DNA from 2 places in the Stenotrophomonas maltophilia group sp. LNF247 genome. Region 2 is predicted to be linked to the other one. Evidence: riboswitches for the same ligand, from Rfam matches in the RefSeq annotation. Region 2 holds a riboswitch; the other holds the start of a gene.

Region 1 (7,436 bases), on a different contig from region 2:
CAACCAGACCATGCTGCGACGGCTGGGCCTGCGCGCGCGCAAGGACGTGATCGGGCGGACCGCGGCCGAGATCTACCCGACCGGCCTCAGCGCGGACTATGTCGACCAGGATGCCCGCGTGCTGTCCGGCGAGGTGATCGAGAACCTGATGGAGCTGCACCTGTTCGCCAACCGCGAACCGGGCTGGTGCCTGACCTGCAAGCGCCCGCTGCTGGTCGATGGCGCCATCGAGGGCCTGATCGGCATTTCCCGCGACCTGGGCCAGAAGGACAGCCTCGGCACCCAGTACGAGCAGCTGCGGCTGGCGCTGGCCCACCTCAACGCGCACTACGCCGAGAACGTGCGCATGCAGACCCTGCTGGACATCACCGGCTTCTCGCTGTCCAAGCTGGAGCGCAGCTTCCGCAAGGTGTTCCAGATGACCCCGCAGCAGGTGCTGACCCGGCTGCGGATCCAGATGGCCATGCACCTGCTGCACGGTGACGAGAGCATCGCCAGCATCGGCCAGGCCTGCGGTTTCAGCGACCAGAGCGCCTTTACCCGCAAGTTCAAGGCTGAAACCGGTTTCTCGCCGCGTGCCTACCGCGCCCGTATTGGTGGCAGTGTCGGAGAGCCGGCACTGGCCTGAGCCGCCTGCTGCGCTGTGCCTATCCCCGCAGGCATGGGACAGGGTAAGGTGTCGCCCCTGTAGCCCGCCGCCAGCCCTGCCGATGCCCAACTCGATTCCGACCGCTTCGCCGTCCCGCCTCGGACATTCGCTCAAGCCCCGCCAGCTGATCATGATGGGCCTGGGCAGCGCCATCGGCGCCGGCCTGTTCCTCGGCTCGGGCGTAGGTGTGCAGGCGGCCGGTCCGGCGGTCCTGGTGTCGTATCTGGTCGCCGGCGCGCTGGTGATCATCGTGATGAACGCTCTGGGCGAAATGGCGGCGGCCAAACCGACCAGCGGCGCGTTCTCGGTCTATGCCGCCGATGCCATGGGCGCCACCGCCGGTGCCACCGTCGGCTGGTTGTGGTGGGTGCAGCTGGTGATCGTGATCGCCGCCGAGGCGGTGGGAGCGGCCGGTCTGCTGGCCACGGTCTGGCCAGCAGTACCTGTACCGATGGCGGCGCTGGCCTTCATGCTGTTCTTCACCGCGATCAACCTGCTCGGGGTGAGGAACTTCGGCGAGTTCGAATTCTGGTTCGCCATCCTGAAAGTGGCGGCGATCCTGGCGTTCATTGCCATCGGTGTGGCGCTGCTGATGGGTTGGCTCCCGCAGGTGACCTCGCCTGGGCTGAGCAACTTCACCGAGCATGGTGGTTTTGCGCCGAAGGGCCTGGCCGGGATCGGCGCGGCGTTGCTGGTGGTGGTGTTTGCCTTCGGCGGCACCGAGATCGTGGCCGTTGCGGCGGCGGAGACCGAAGATCCGGAGCGCAGCATCGCCCGTGCCATCCGCACCGTGGCGTGGCGCATCCTGGTGTTCTACATCGGCTCGCTGAGCGTGATCATCGCCGTGGTGCCGTGGACCAGCGAGGCGCTGAAGTCGCCCTTCGCCGCGGTGCTGGACATTGCCCGTATTCCGGGTGCCGGCACCGCCATCACCCTGATCGCTGTGATCGCGCTGCTGTCGGCGCTCAATGCCAACCTCTACGGCGCCTCGCGCATGATGTATTCGCTGGCGCAGCGACGTGAAGCCCCGGCCGTGCTGGGCTGGACCGATCCGCGCCAGGTGCCGGTCATCGCCGTGCTGGCCAGCGTCCTGTTCGGTTTCGCCGCCACGGTGATGGAACTGCTGTTCCCGGACCGGGTGCTGCCGGTGCTGCTGAACATCGTCGGTTCGACCTGCCTGCTGGTGTGGACGCTGTCGCTGGTCTCACAACTGGTGTTGCGCCGCCGCGCGGATCGCCTGGGTACCCGGCTGCCGTTCCGCATGGCGGGCTTCCCGTGGCTGACCGTGTGCGCGCTGGGCATCCTGGCGCTGATCTTCGGCCTGCTGCTGAGCGAGGCGCACACCCGTCTGCAGTTCCTGTCGATGGTTGCGCTGACCGCCACGATCGCCGCCGGCAGCGCCATCGCGCGGCGCATGCGCGAGGCGTGATTCTGTAGAGCCGACCCTACGGTCGAGGCTGCTGTTTGCGCGATCGCCAGCCGAGCATGGGCTCGGCTCTACAACAGGCACACACTCCGCGTGGCACTGTGCGCAGGTGGGCCGCCAGCGGCCCGTCGACCGGGAGTACCGCATGCTGCGCAGTCGCCCCTTCCTGATGTTCACCGGCCAGGCCGAGGCCGCCCTGGCCCTGTACGCCGAGGCCTTCGCCGATTTCCGCCTGCTGGCAATGCAGCGCCATCCGGACGGCGCCGGTGCCGGCGTGCCCGGGCAGGTCCGACAGGCCATCTTCCTGCTCGGTGGCACCCACTACCTGTGCTTTGACAGCCTGGACGTGCACGATTTCACCTTCAGCCCGTCGATCTCGCTGTTCGTCGAGTGCTCCGGCGCCGAGCAGTTCGAGCGCGCGGCACGCGTGCTGGGCGAGGGCGGCCACTGGCTGATGCCGGTGGGCGAGTACGATTTCAGCAACCGCTACGGCTGGGTGCAGGACCGGTTCGGTGTGTCCTGGCAGTTGAGCCTGGGGCAGATGCCGGACCCGTGATCGGTTCAGCCGCTGCGCTCGCCGGGCATGGCCCGGCGCTACCGTAAACGAAAACGGCCCGCTTGCGCGGGCCGTTCCGTCAATCACGCTTCGACTTCATCGTCCTTGTAGGCATCGACCGGGATGCAGGCGCACATCACGTTCTTGTCGCCGTACACGTTGTCGACGCGTGCCACCGGCGGCCAGTACTTGCTCTGCTTCAGGCTGGCCAGCGGGAAGGCAGCCAGTTCGCGCGGGTAGGCGTGGGTCCACTCGCTGGCGGTCACTGCGGTGGCAGTGTGCGGCGCGTTCTTCAGCGGGTTGTCCTCGCGGTCCAGGCGGCCGTCTTCGATCGCGCTGATTTCCTCTCGGATCTGGATCATGGCGTTGATGAAGCGGTCCAGCTCGTGCAGCGACTCACTCTCGGTCGGCTCGACCATCAGCGTGCCGGCCACCGGGAAGCTCAGGGTCGGGGCGTGGAAGCCGAAGTCGATCAGGCGTTTGGCGACGTCCTCGGCACCGATGCCGCTGGTCTTCTCCAGCGGGCGCACGTCGAGGATGCACTCGTGCGCCACCAGGCCGTTGCGGCCGGTGTACAGCGTCTTGAAGTGCGGCGCCAGGCGCTTGGCGATGTAGTTGGCGTTGAGCTGCGCGACCTGGGTGGCCTTGCGCAGGCCTTCGCGGCCCATCATCGCGATGTACATCCAGCTGATCGGCAGGATCGAGGCGCTGCCGAAGCTGGCGGCGCTGACCATGCCGACCGGGCCGTTGTCACCCAGCTTGCCCGGCAGGAACGGGGCCAGGTGTTCCTTGACCGCGCACGGGCCAACGCCCGGGCCGCCACCGCCGTGCGGAATGCAGAAGGTCTTGTGCAGGTTCAGGTGCGAAACGTCCGAACCCCACTTGCCGGGCTTGGCCACGCCGACCAGGGCGTTCATGTTGGCGCCGTCGGTGTACACCTGGCCGCCGTGCTTGTGGATGATCTCGCAGATCTCGACCACCTCTTCCTCGAACACGCCGTGCGTGGACGGGTAGGTCATCATGATCGCGGCCAGGCGGTCGCTGTACTTCTCGGCGTTGAGGCGGATGTCTTCCACATCGACATTGCCGTTGGCATCGGTCTTGGTGACCACCACCTTCATGCCGCACATCTGCGCCGAGGCCGGGTTGGTGCCGTGCGCCGAATCCGGGATCAGGCAGATGTCGCGATGGCCCTCGCCGCGCGAGCGGTGGTAGGCACGGATCGCCAGCAGGCCGGCGTACTCACCCTGCGCGCCGGAGTTCGGCTGCAGGCTGACCGCGTCGTAGCCGGTGCATTCGACCAGCATCGCTTCCAGCGTGTCGATCAGTTCCTTGTAGCCCAGCGCCTGGTCAGCCGGCACCAGCGGATGGATCTGCGAGAACTCCGGCCAGGTCACCGGGATCATCTCGGCGGTGGCGTTGAGCTTCATGGTGCACGAACCCAGCGGGATCATCGTGCGGTCCATCGCCAGGTCCTTGTCGGCCAGCGAACGCAGGTAGCGCAGCAGTTCGTGCTCGCTGTGGTGGGTGTTGAACACCGGATGGGTCAGGAACGCGGACTGGCGCAGCAGGCCGGCCGGCAGCGCGTCGGCGGTGCTTGCGTCCAGCGCATCGATGTCGGCCTGCGCGCCGAACACGGCGGCCAGCGCGACCACGTCGGCGCGGGTGGCGGTCTCGTCCAGGCTGATGCCGACCGAGTCGCTGTCGATCGCGCGCAGGTTGTAACCGGCGGCGCGTGCCTTGGCGTGGATCTCATCGGCGTGCACGCCGGTGACGTGCAGGGTGTCGAAGAAGTCGCCACCGACCTGTACGCCGGCGTTGCGCAGTGCCGCTGCCAGGATGGCGGCCAGGCGGTGGGTGCGGCGGGCGATGCGGGTCAGGCCTTCCGGGCCATGGTAGACCGCATACATCGAGGCCATCACTGCCAGCAGCACCTGTGCGGTACAGATGTTGGAGGTGGCCTTCTCGCGGCGGATGTGCTGCTCGCGGGTCTGCAGGGTCAGTCGGTATGCCGGATTGCCCTGGGCATCGACCGAAACGCCGATCAGGCGGCCCGGCATCGAGCGCTTGTAGGCGTCACGGCAGGCCATGAAGGCGGCGTGCGGGCCACCGAAGCCGAACGGCACGCCGAAACGCTGGCTGTTGCCGACCACGATGTCCGCGCCCCATTCGCCCGGGGCAGCCAGCAGGGTCAGGGCCAGCAGGTCGGTGGCCACGGCCACCAGGCCGCCGCGTGCGTGCACGGCATCGACCAGCGCTTTGTAGTCGCCGACCTGGCCGAAGGTGTCCGGGTACTGCAGCAGCAGGCCGAAGGCTTCTGCTTCCAGTGCCTCGGCCGGGGTGCCGACGCGCAGCACGATGCCCATGGGCTCGGCGCGGGTGCGCAGCAGTTCCAGGGTCTGCGGGTGCACGGCATCGTGCACGAAGAAGGTGTCCGACTTCGACTTGGCCGAACGCTTGGCCAGGGTCATCGCTTCGGCGGCGGCGGTGGCTTCGTCCAGCAGCGAGGCGTTGGCGATTTCCATGCCGGTCAGGTCGGCGCACAGGGTCTGGAAGTTGATCAGCGCTTCCATGCGGCCCTGCGAGATTTCCGCCTGGTACGGGGTGTAGGCGGTGTACCACGCCGGGTTTTCCAGGATGTTGCGCAGGATCACGTTCGGCGTGTGGGTACCGTAGTAACCCTGGCCGATGAAGCTGCGCAGCACGGTGTTCTTGTCGGCGATCGCACGGATCTTCGCCAGTGCCTGCACTTCGGTCATCGACTCCGGCAGCGCCAGCGGCGCCGGCGACTTGATCTTGGCCGGCACGATGGCATCGGTCATCGCATCCAGCGACGCGTGGCCGACGACGTCGAGCATCTGCGCGATCTCGGCATCGTTGGGGCCGATGTGGCGCTCGACGAACGCATTGTGGTGCTCGAGCTCACGCAGGGAAGGGGTGTTCTGGGACATGGCGAAGGATCCGTCAGGAAAGGGCACACGCACGGGCACAAGCCGCCGGTCGGCGGTCTGCGGGGCGCCCCTCTGTCCTTTTGCCTGAGAGTTTGGAAGCGCGGAAAACCGCGGCTTCGTGCCCCTTCGGCGCCGGATCGAACCGGTCTCTCCAGAGTTCTGTTACGGGTGGTATCGGGCCTGAGCGATTACGGGCGTTGCGCCTTCGGCAGCGGTGTTCCGCTTCTCCCACCGTGTTGCCCGCCGATTATAGCCCGTTGCGGGCCCGCTGGCCGCGCCCCGGCGCGGGCCCGCGGCTGAATGGCCGATGGCCCGGCCGTGCGTTTTGTGCACCGCTGCATGGCATCGGGCGCAATCCCCACCTATGATGGGCGGATACCCGAATTCATCTGGCGCCGTCCCCGTTGCAGCGGGACCGGCGCCCGCCGTGCGTGCCGCGCATGGCCCTGCCGGACGCTTCCTTCATGACCGCCGCCGTTGCTCCCTCCACCCGCCGCATGGCCCTGCTGCTTGCCGGCCTGGCCATGTTCGGCCCGTTCTCGATCGATACCATCTTCCCCGCGTTCCCGCAGCTGGCGCAGCGCCTGTCGGTGGACGAGGTGGCGGTGCAGCAGACCATCAGCGTGTACCTGCTGTTCTATGGCCTGATGAGCCTGGCGCATGGCCCGCTGTCCGATGCGTGGGGGCGCAAGCGGGTGATCCTCGGTGGCCTGGTGGTGTTCGTCGGCGCCTCGGTCGGCTGTGCGCTGTCCACCGATCTGGCCACGCTGCTGGCGTTCCGCGCGCTGCAGGGCCTGTCGGCGGGTGTCGGCATGATCGTCGGCCGCGCGGTGATCCGCGATCTCTACCATGGCCACGACGCGCAGCGCCTGATGAGCCAGGTGTCGATGCTGTTCGGCATCGCCCCGGCCATCGCGCCGATCATCGGTGGCTGGATCCTGCTCAGTGGCGCCGGCTGGCCGCTGATTTTCTGGTTCCTGGTGGTGTTCGCGCTGGCCCTGCTGGCAGCCACTGCACGCTACCTGCCGGAGACCCATCCGGTCGAAGCGCGCGTGCCGTTGTCGCCGCACGCGTTGATGCGCGATTACGTGCGCATCGGTTTCAACCCGCGCTTCCTGCGCCTGGCGCTGGCCGGCAGCATCGGCTTCGGTGGCATCTTCCTGTACATCTCGTCGGCGCCGGTGTTCGTGATGCAGCACCTGCACCTGGGCGAGGGCGGTTTCGCCTGGTTGTTCATCCCCACCATCGGCGGCATGACCACCGGCTCGTTCCTGTCCGGGCGCATGGCCGGGCACACCACGCCCACCCGCCAGGTCGCCATCGGTTTCAGCCTGTGCGCGCTGTCGGCGCTGCTGAATGTCGGCTACGTGGCGCTGTCGCCGCAGTTCGTGTTGCCGTGGGCAGTGCTGCCGATCTTCCTGGGCGGCATGGGCATGGCGCTGATCTTCCCGATCCTGGCGCTGGCGGTGCTGGACATGTATCCGCACCAGCGCGGCCTGGCCTCGTCGCTGCAGGCCTTCGTGCAGCTGATGATCAGCACCGTGGTGGCCGGCGTGGTGTCGCCGTTGCTCAGTGCCAGCCCGCTGCACCTGGCGCTGGGCCAGGCCGCGTTCTTTGGCGCCGGCTTCGTGTTCTGGTACTGGGAGCACCGGCTTGAGCGCGCGGCGCAGGCAGCCTGCACGGGCGATTGAGCAGCGCGCAGGGGTAGGGCACGCCGCGATGCCCGTAACGCTTGCGGCGAGGAACGACCGGACTAGGCTGGGGACTCCAGCCAGCCGGTGCGTGGATGCACGACAGCCAGCCGATCCGATGTCGTTGCATGAGGTTCCCCCATGGCTGCGCAGCAGACCTACC
Region 2 (7,436 bases):
CAGGCGTGGGGTGAGCTGGCGCCAGCGGGCATCGCCGGCCAGCACACTGTAGTCGGCGTACTTCTTCGGTTCCGGTGGATAGTCCGGCAGCAGTTTGTCCAGGGCGGTAGCGATGCTGGCATCCAGATCGATCCGCGCGTCCTGCGCCAGCTGTGCGACCAGATGGCCGAAAGCCATCTTGGTCAGTGACGCAGCGTACATCACGGTGTCGGTGCGCAGCGGCTCGCCTGCGGCGTTGCGTTCACCGTAGGCGGCCACATGCACCACCTTGCCGCCATCGATCACCGCCAGCGCCATGCCGCGCGCGTGGGCCGCCTGCATCAGCCGCTGTGCTTCGGCATCGATGCGAGTGGGCGAGGGCACGGGTGGCGGCGCGGCCAGTACCGCCAGCGGGAGCAGCGTCAGCAACATCAGGGTGGCACGGCACATGCGTGGAACTCCTGGTGGGGCGTGGCGCGATGCTACCGCAGCTTCGGCTGCTTCCACCCCTTGTGCCAGGAGCGCGCCCTGCGTGGATCGGCGGCTGGCCCGGCCAGTCTTGCACTCTGTTGTGGCGTGAATATGATTAGGCGCCTAAACAGAACGGAAATCATGATGCTCGAGGCAAAGCATGGCGCCCTTCTGGACGAGGCCCGGCGGCGCGGCCACGCCAATGTCGCCCAGCTGCATCTGTGCTTCCAGTTGCTGTCGCTGTCCTCGACAATCGACCGCGACTGCGCCGCCCGGCTGGCACCACACGGGCTCAGTGAGGGTCGCTTCATCGTGCTGTTCCTGTTGCATGGGGCCGGCGGCACGTTGCCGCCCCACGTGCTGGCCGAGCGCGCAGGCGTGACCCGCGCCACCATCAGTGGCCTGTTGGATGGCCTGCAGCGCGAAGGACTGCTGCAGCGTCGCTGCGATGCCGAGGATGGCCGCCGCCTGCAGATCGTACTGACGGGACCGGGTAAGCGCTTGGCCGAGACGCTGTTCGACCAGCACACGCAGTGGATCGGTGGCCTGTTCAATGGTCTGGACTCCGATGAACAGCATCACCTGTCGCGATTGCTGCATAAGGTCTGGCAGCACACCGATGCCGGACGAGAGCCTGCAGCATGAGCCCGGCGATTGCGGCGGAACGGCTGCATGCCCTCAACACTGGCAGCGTCGCCGCCACCCATCTGGCCGAATGCCTGGCAGTGGATTTCGCCGCGCTGCTGCAGGTGGTAGCGCCTGCGCTTGCACCGGAAGCGCTGCAACGCATGCAGGATGCTTCAGGCAAGGGCATCACACTGCGCATGGCCTTGGCTGCGCAACTGCTGCGTGAGGCGGGGCAGGGCGATCCCGTGCAATGGCAGGACCATGCGTCCGACACCGTGCGCGGCTGGGCCTGCTACCTGATCGGCAGCGATGCCCGCGCGACGTTGGCAGAGAAGCTGCAGCAGATGCGCACGCTGGCCGACGATCCACACTTCGGTGTGCGCGAATGGGCGTGGCTGGCGCTACGCACGGACATCGTTGCCGCGCCGATGCAGGCGCTTGAGTACCTGCAACCGTGGACACAGGAAACTTCGCCGTACCTGCGCCGCTTCGCCTGCGAAGCACTGCGTCCGCGCGGTGTCTGGGCCACACATATCGCGCTGTTCAAGCAGCACCCTGAACATGCATTGCCGATGCTGGAAGCACTGGCTGACGACCCGGAACGCTACGTGCAGGATTCGGTCGGCAACTGGCTCAATGATGCCGGCAAGACCCAGCCGCAGTGGCTGCGCCAGCTGTGCACGCGTTGGCAGCACGAGCGCCACAGCGACGCCAACGCCTACATCCGCAAACGCGCACTGCGCTCGCTCCGGTAGTGCCGGATGCTGGCCGACAACCCCGCAACCCCGTCAACCTCAAGGAAGAACCACCATGTCGCACACCTTCATCGAGCTCTATACCGCCACGCCGGCCTGGACCACACTGCCGCCCGAGCAGCGGAATGCCTTCTTCGCCCGTATTGGCGCCGGCATGCAGCAGTTCGATCCAGCCCGCATCACGCCGCTGGCGATGGGCCGCATTGCCAGGGACGTACCGCATAGCAGCGATGAACAGTTCTATGCGGTCTGGCGCTGCGCGAGCCGCGAGGAGGTCGATGCGCTGGTGGCTGGCATTGCCGCTACCGGCTGGCATGAGTACTTCACCACCACCCATGCGGTAGGCGCGATGGACAGCATGGCCCAGCACTTGGCCGACCTGGCCGCCTTGTAGCGGGGCGGCAGACGCCGGCAGATCCCGGTCCTCGGCATGGGTGGCACATGCGCCTGTCACCCGGACGCGGTAAACAGGACATTGCCCATGTCCATCCGCAGGGAAGTCGATCATGCAGAGCACGCTCCAGGTCACGCTGTTCGGCCCTCTTGGCGACAGCCCGGCGTTGCAGTTGCCGGGGCTGGAGGGGCCGTCGGTGGCCATCCAGGAATCGGCCCTGCGGCGGTTGGTTTCCGACCTCTACACCGCGCGTTCCCTGCTCAACCCCGAGCAGCTGGACGAGGCCCGGCAGGAACTGGATCGCGTGCTGGAACGCTGGGCCGACATCCATGAGGGCCTGCTGCTGGACGTGGAAGTGCATGGCAAATGAGCGACTTTGCGTGGTTACCGCCGCGTAGGCCGGGCTGGCGCGCATCTCGCTGAACCGCGTCCCCAGTTGCGTATGAAACATTTTGCACTGCGCAAAAGCTGTGCTATCAATAGATCCCATGAACGCAGCCCCCACCAGCTTTTACTGGTATTACTTTCCGAAGCCACCGGCGGAGGAAGGATTGCGCTCACCCTGAAGAAAGCTTCAGACGCATTCCCGAAAGCCGCCAGCGAACCTGGCGGCTTTTTTCATGCCGCCACGCTGGGGACCCCCAACGTTCCGGAGATCTCCCGCAATGCCCCCGCACACCGACGACCTGCGTATCCGCACCATCGAACCGCTGACACCGCCAGCCCAGCTGCTGGCGATGCTGCCCTGTGACGATGAAGCCTCCGACACCGTCAGCGCCTCGCGCGCGGCCCTGCACCAGATCCTGCATGGCCGCGACGACCGCCTGGCAGTGGTGGTAGGCCCGTGCTCGATCCACGACCCGAAGGCCGCCATCGAGTACGCCCAGCGCCTGAAGCCGCTGCGCGACGCGCTGGCCGGTGAACTGGAAATCGTCATGCGCGTGTACTTCGAGAAGCCGCGCACCACGGTGGGCTGGAAGGGCCTGATCAACGATCCGGACCTGGACGGCAGCTTCAGGATCGACAAGGGCCTGCGCATCGCGCGCGGCCTGCTGCGCGACATCAACAAGCTGGGCCTGCCGGCCGGTGTCGAGTTCCTCGATGTGATCTCGCCGCAGTACATCGCCGACCTGGTGGCATGGGGCGCGATCGGCGCACGCACCACCGAAAGCCAGGTACATCGTGAGCTGGCGTCGGGGTTGTCGTGCCCGGTCGGCTTCAAGAATGGCACCGATGGCAACGTGAAGATCGCCGCTGACGCGGTGGGTGCTGCGTCCAATCCGCATCACTTCCTGTCGGTCACCAAGCAGGGCGGCACCGCCATCGTGTCGACCACCGGCAACCCCGACTGCCATGTGATCCTGCGCGGCGGCAAGCAGCCGAACTACGACGCAGGCAGTGTTGCCGAGGCCTGCCAGGTGCTGGCCAAGGCCAAGCTGCCAGCGCGCCTGATGATCGACGCCAGCCATGCCAACAGCCTGAAGAACCCGGAAAACCAGCCAAAGGTGATCGACGACATCGCTGTTCAGCTGGAAGACGGCGAACAGCGCATCGTGGGCGTGATGATCGAGAGCCATCTGGTCGGTGGCCGCCAGGAACTGGTGGAAGGCCAACCGCTGGTCTATGGGCAGAGCATCACCGATGGCTGCATCGACTGGGATACCACGGTGACGGTGCTGGAGCGGCTGGCTGCGGCCGTGCGTGCCCGTCGCGACGTAAAGGTGTCCGAAGCCGCTTGAGTGCGGCACGTGTGTGGATGGCGGCCAGCGCCTGCGGGGGTGCGGCCGCGATCAGGGCCGGTCGGAGTTGGAGACCGGCCCATCTGCACCGGCGATGCGCCTGGCGCTGCGCATGAGCGACAGCGCCAGGTACATCGCCGGGGTGGTGAGAACGATGGATGGGGCCTTCATGTAGCGTCGAGCCCGCGAAGCGCGGGGCTTCGTAGAAGATCCGCTCCACGTACGCTCCAGGTCACGTCACAATGCCACTTCCTGTTTGGTGGCCGCAGCCATGAAAGAACTGATCATTCCAGAAGCCGCGCAGCGCGATGAGGATTCCATCGAGATGATCCGCGTGTGGATTGCCGAACGGGGATTGCATGCTTCGCTGAACGTTGGCCTGTATGGCGATCGTCCTGGCATTCGAGAGGAGCATGCGTGGGGACGCATCCTGGCAGACGTCGCCCAGCATGTCGCAGATGCTCTGGTCGTGAGTGGCGGGATGGACCGCGGCGCGGCGATCAACGCGATCAAGGATGCATTCGATGAAGAGCTGCGGGCGCCGTCCAGTGGGCGCTCGGGGGGATTCGTGGTCCGCCACTGAGGGCCCAGATGGGCGCCGTGGCGCAGGAGACAGCGTCCCAACGCAACACGGCAACAAGCGCTGGGCGACGTGGAGAACGCGAACTTCAATGCACTTCGTCGTGGTACACGAACTTCGGCATTTCCCAGCGGTAGTGGATCGCCAGCAGGCGCAGCGCGAAGCCGCCGCCGAGGCAGCACAGGATTGCGGTGGCATCGGCCACGCCCCAGTGCAGCAGCAACAGGTAGGCCGCGCCGGTCAGCAGCGCGATGATCGCGTACAGCTCTTTCTGGAAGATCAGCGGCACCTCGTTGCAGAGGATGTCGCGCAGCACGCCGCCGAACGCGCCGGTCAGCATGCCGGCAATCAGCACGATGGGCATGGCATGGCCGGCCTCGCGCGCGATAGAGCAGCCGATCAGGGTGAAGGCGATCAGGCCCAGGCCGTCGAGCACCAGGAAGGTGCGGCGGAAGTGGTGCATCCAGCGTGCGACCCAGGTGGCGATCAGTGCCGCGCACACGGTGAAGCCGAGGTACTCGGGATGTTTGACCCAGCCCAGCGGATAGTGGCCAAGAAGGATGTCGCGCAGTGAACCACCACCGAGGGCAGTGACGCAGGCGATCATGACCACGCCGAACAGGTCCATGCGGCGGCGGCCGGCGGACAGTGCGCCGGTCATAGCTTCGGCGGAAATGGCGATCAGGTAGATGACGGACAGCAGCATGGGACAGGCTCCGGGCGCGGTGGGGCCGGCCATGCGCGACTACCGCCACTGCCTGCGCAATGACGGGATGACGATGACCGGTGCCGCTCCCGCTGTCCTTTTGCCTGAGAGTTCAGCGGCATGGGCCGCGTGCCCCTTCGGCGGATCGCCCCGGGCGTGCCCGGTGACCTCTCTCCAGCTCGGCGAGTCGAATGCATGGTTGGTGGGATTCCAGCCCACCGGCCTGAGCGATCATGGGAGCCTGCGCCTTCGGCGGGCGCCAGCGCGGCGCCTCTCTCCTGCATTCGGGCGCCAGTATATCCGCTGCAGTGCAGCACGGCATAATCCGGGCATGACTCCGTCCCTCCGCCCCTGGTTCCTGTACCTGCTCGAATGCCGCGACGGCAGCTATTACGCTGGCATCAGCACCGACGTGGACGCGCGTTTCGCCGCCCACCAGGCCGGCAAGGGCGCGCGCTACACCCGGGCGCGGCCACCGCTGCGCGTGCTGGCCGTGCGCGAGTACCCGGACCGGGCCGCCGCGTCACGGGCCGAATGGCAGCTCAAGCAGCAGCCGCGCGAACGCAAGCTGGCCTGGCTGCAGGCCCCGGATCCTGCGCTTCTGTAGAGCCGAGCCCACGCTCGGCTGTTGTTGCTGCTGCCTGATGGTGAAGCCGAGCATGGGCCCGGCTCTACAGTAGATCCACGCCATGCGTGGATGCGGCTTGCACATGCCATGATCGCCCAGCCCTCAGCGCTGGAGACCCGGATGTCCACGATCGCCCTGCTGTTCGCTCTTTCCGCAGCAACGAGCCCCGCCGCCGACCCGGCCACCCTCGCGGCCATCGAAGCCACCTGCCACGATTACGTTGACGGCCAGCTGGAGGCCGACCCGCAGCGCGTCGCCCGCTCCCTGCATCCGGAGCTGGCCAAGCGCGCGGTCCTCGGCGATACGCCCGACGAACGCCTGGGCCTGCGCCGTATGTCGAAGGAAGAACTGGTCTCGCTGACGAAGCAGGGCGCGTTGAAGACCCCGAAGGATCAATGGGACCGCCGCTGCACGGTGCTGGACGTGACCGGCAACGCGGCCTCGGTGCGGCTGGAAACCCCGTGGTTCGTCGACTACTTCCACATGGGGCGCTTCGACCAGCGCTGGGTAATCGTCAACGCACTGTGGTACCCGAAACCGAAGGCGCCGTAGAGCCGAGCCCATGCTCGGCTTCTGCAAACCGCGCGAAGTGCAGCCGAGCATGGCTCGGCGCTACAGGAGCATGCGTGCGGCCCTAGCGCTTCGGTCGCCGGTCGTCCTGGTCATCACCGAAGATGATGCGCGCGCTGCGCTGGTAGCTCCAGTACGCCACGGCCCAGTTCAGCAGCACCACGATGCGGTTGCGGAAGCCGATCAGGAAGAACACGTGCGCGGCCAGCCAGAACCACCAGGCCAGCACGCCGGAAAGCTGCAGCCGGCCCAGGTGCACGATCGCGGCCATGCGGCCGATGGTGGCCAGGTTGCCGTAGTCGGCGTACTTGAACGGGCCGGGCTCGGGCTTGCCGTGCAGGCGCGCGCGGATCACCTCGGCCACGTATTTGCCCATCTGCTTGGCGGCCGGTGCCACCCCGGGTACCGGCTTGCCGTCGGCCTGGCTCAGTGCGGCCAGGTCGCCGGCCACGAACAGCTCCGGGTGATCGGGCAGGGTCAGGTCCGGTTGCACCGGCACGCGTCCGGCGCGGTCCAGCGGCACGTCCAGCGTGCGCGCCAGCGGTGAAGCGGCCACGCCGGCGGCCCAGACCACGGTGCGCGCCGGTACGAACTGTTCGCCGAGCTTGAAGCCCTGGCTGTCGATGTCGCTCACCGGGTTACCGGTCAGCACTTCCACGCCCAGCTTTTCCAGTTGGCGACGCGCCTTCAGCGAAAGCACATCCGGGAACGAGGACAGCACGCGGGGCCCAGCCTCGACCAGCCGCACTTTCGCACTGGCCGGATCAATGTGGCGGAACTCGTTGCGCAGCGTGTGGCGCGCGATCTCGGCCAGCGTGCCGGCCAGTTCGACGCCGGTGGGACCACCACCGACGACGGCGAAACTCAGCCACGCCGCCTTCTTTGCCGGGTCCGGTTCGGCCTCGGCACGCTCGAACGCCAGCAGCAGCTTGCGGCGCAGCGCGATGGCATCGTCCAGCGTCTTCAGGCCGGGCGCATCATCGGCCC

What was found. Region 2 has a riboswitch for glycine ahead of ACTXG9_RS12130 (trimeric intracellular cation channel family protein). Riboswitches for the same ligand answer to the same signal wherever they lie in the genome.
Region 1: linked by a shared signal. The riboswitch ahead of gcvP (aminomethyl-transferring glycine dehydrogenase) and the one ahead of ACTXG9_RS12130 (trimeric intracellular cation channel family protein) in region 2 are both predicted to bind glycine.

What each region holds. Positions count from the first base shown of each region.
Region 1 covers NZ_JBSRQL010000011.1:10,110-17,545, forward strand. Annotated here, with positions in the region: gene ACTXG9_RS12240 (helix-turn-helix transcriptional regulator) at 1-628, shown strand, start outside; gene ACTXG9_RS12245 (amino acid permease) at 711-2,078, shown strand; gene ACTXG9_RS12250 (VOC family protein) at 2,221-2,631, shown strand; gene gcvP (aminomethyl-transferring glycine dehydrogenase) at 2,715-5,582, opposite strand; glycine riboswitch at 5,645-5,747, opposite strand; gene ACTXG9_RS12260 (multidrug effflux MFS transporter) at 6,047-7,273, shown strand; gene ACTXG9_RS12265 (siderophore-interacting protein) at 7,415-7,436, shown strand, end outside.
Region 2 covers NZ_JBSRQL010000010.1:135,598-143,033, forward strand. Annotated here, with positions in the region: gene ACTXG9_RS12095 (serine hydrolase domain-containing protein) at 1-429, opposite strand, end outside; gene ACTXG9_RS12100 (MarR family winged helix-turn-helix transcriptional regulator) at 595-1,095, shown strand; gene ACTXG9_RS12105 (DNA alkylation repair protein) at 1,092-1,832, shown strand; gene ACTXG9_RS12110 (DUF6616 family protein) at 1,888-2,226, shown strand; gene ACTXG9_RS12115 (hypothetical protein) at 2,339-2,596, shown strand; gene ACTXG9_RS12120 (3-deoxy-7-phosphoheptulonate synthase) at 2,892-3,965, shown strand; gene ACTXG9_RS12125 (DUF5076 domain-containing protein) at 4,237-4,548, shown strand; gene ACTXG9_RS12130 (trimeric intracellular cation channel family protein) at 4,634-5,251, opposite strand; glycine riboswitch at 5,336-5,439, opposite strand; glycine riboswitch at 5,453-5,542, opposite strand; gene ACTXG9_RS12135 (GIY-YIG nuclease family protein) at 5,583-5,858, shown strand; gene ACTXG9_RS12140 (nuclear transport factor 2 family protein) at 6,000-6,431, shown strand; gene ACTXG9_RS12145 (NAD(P)/FAD-dependent oxidoreductase) at 6,514-7,436, opposite strand, start outside.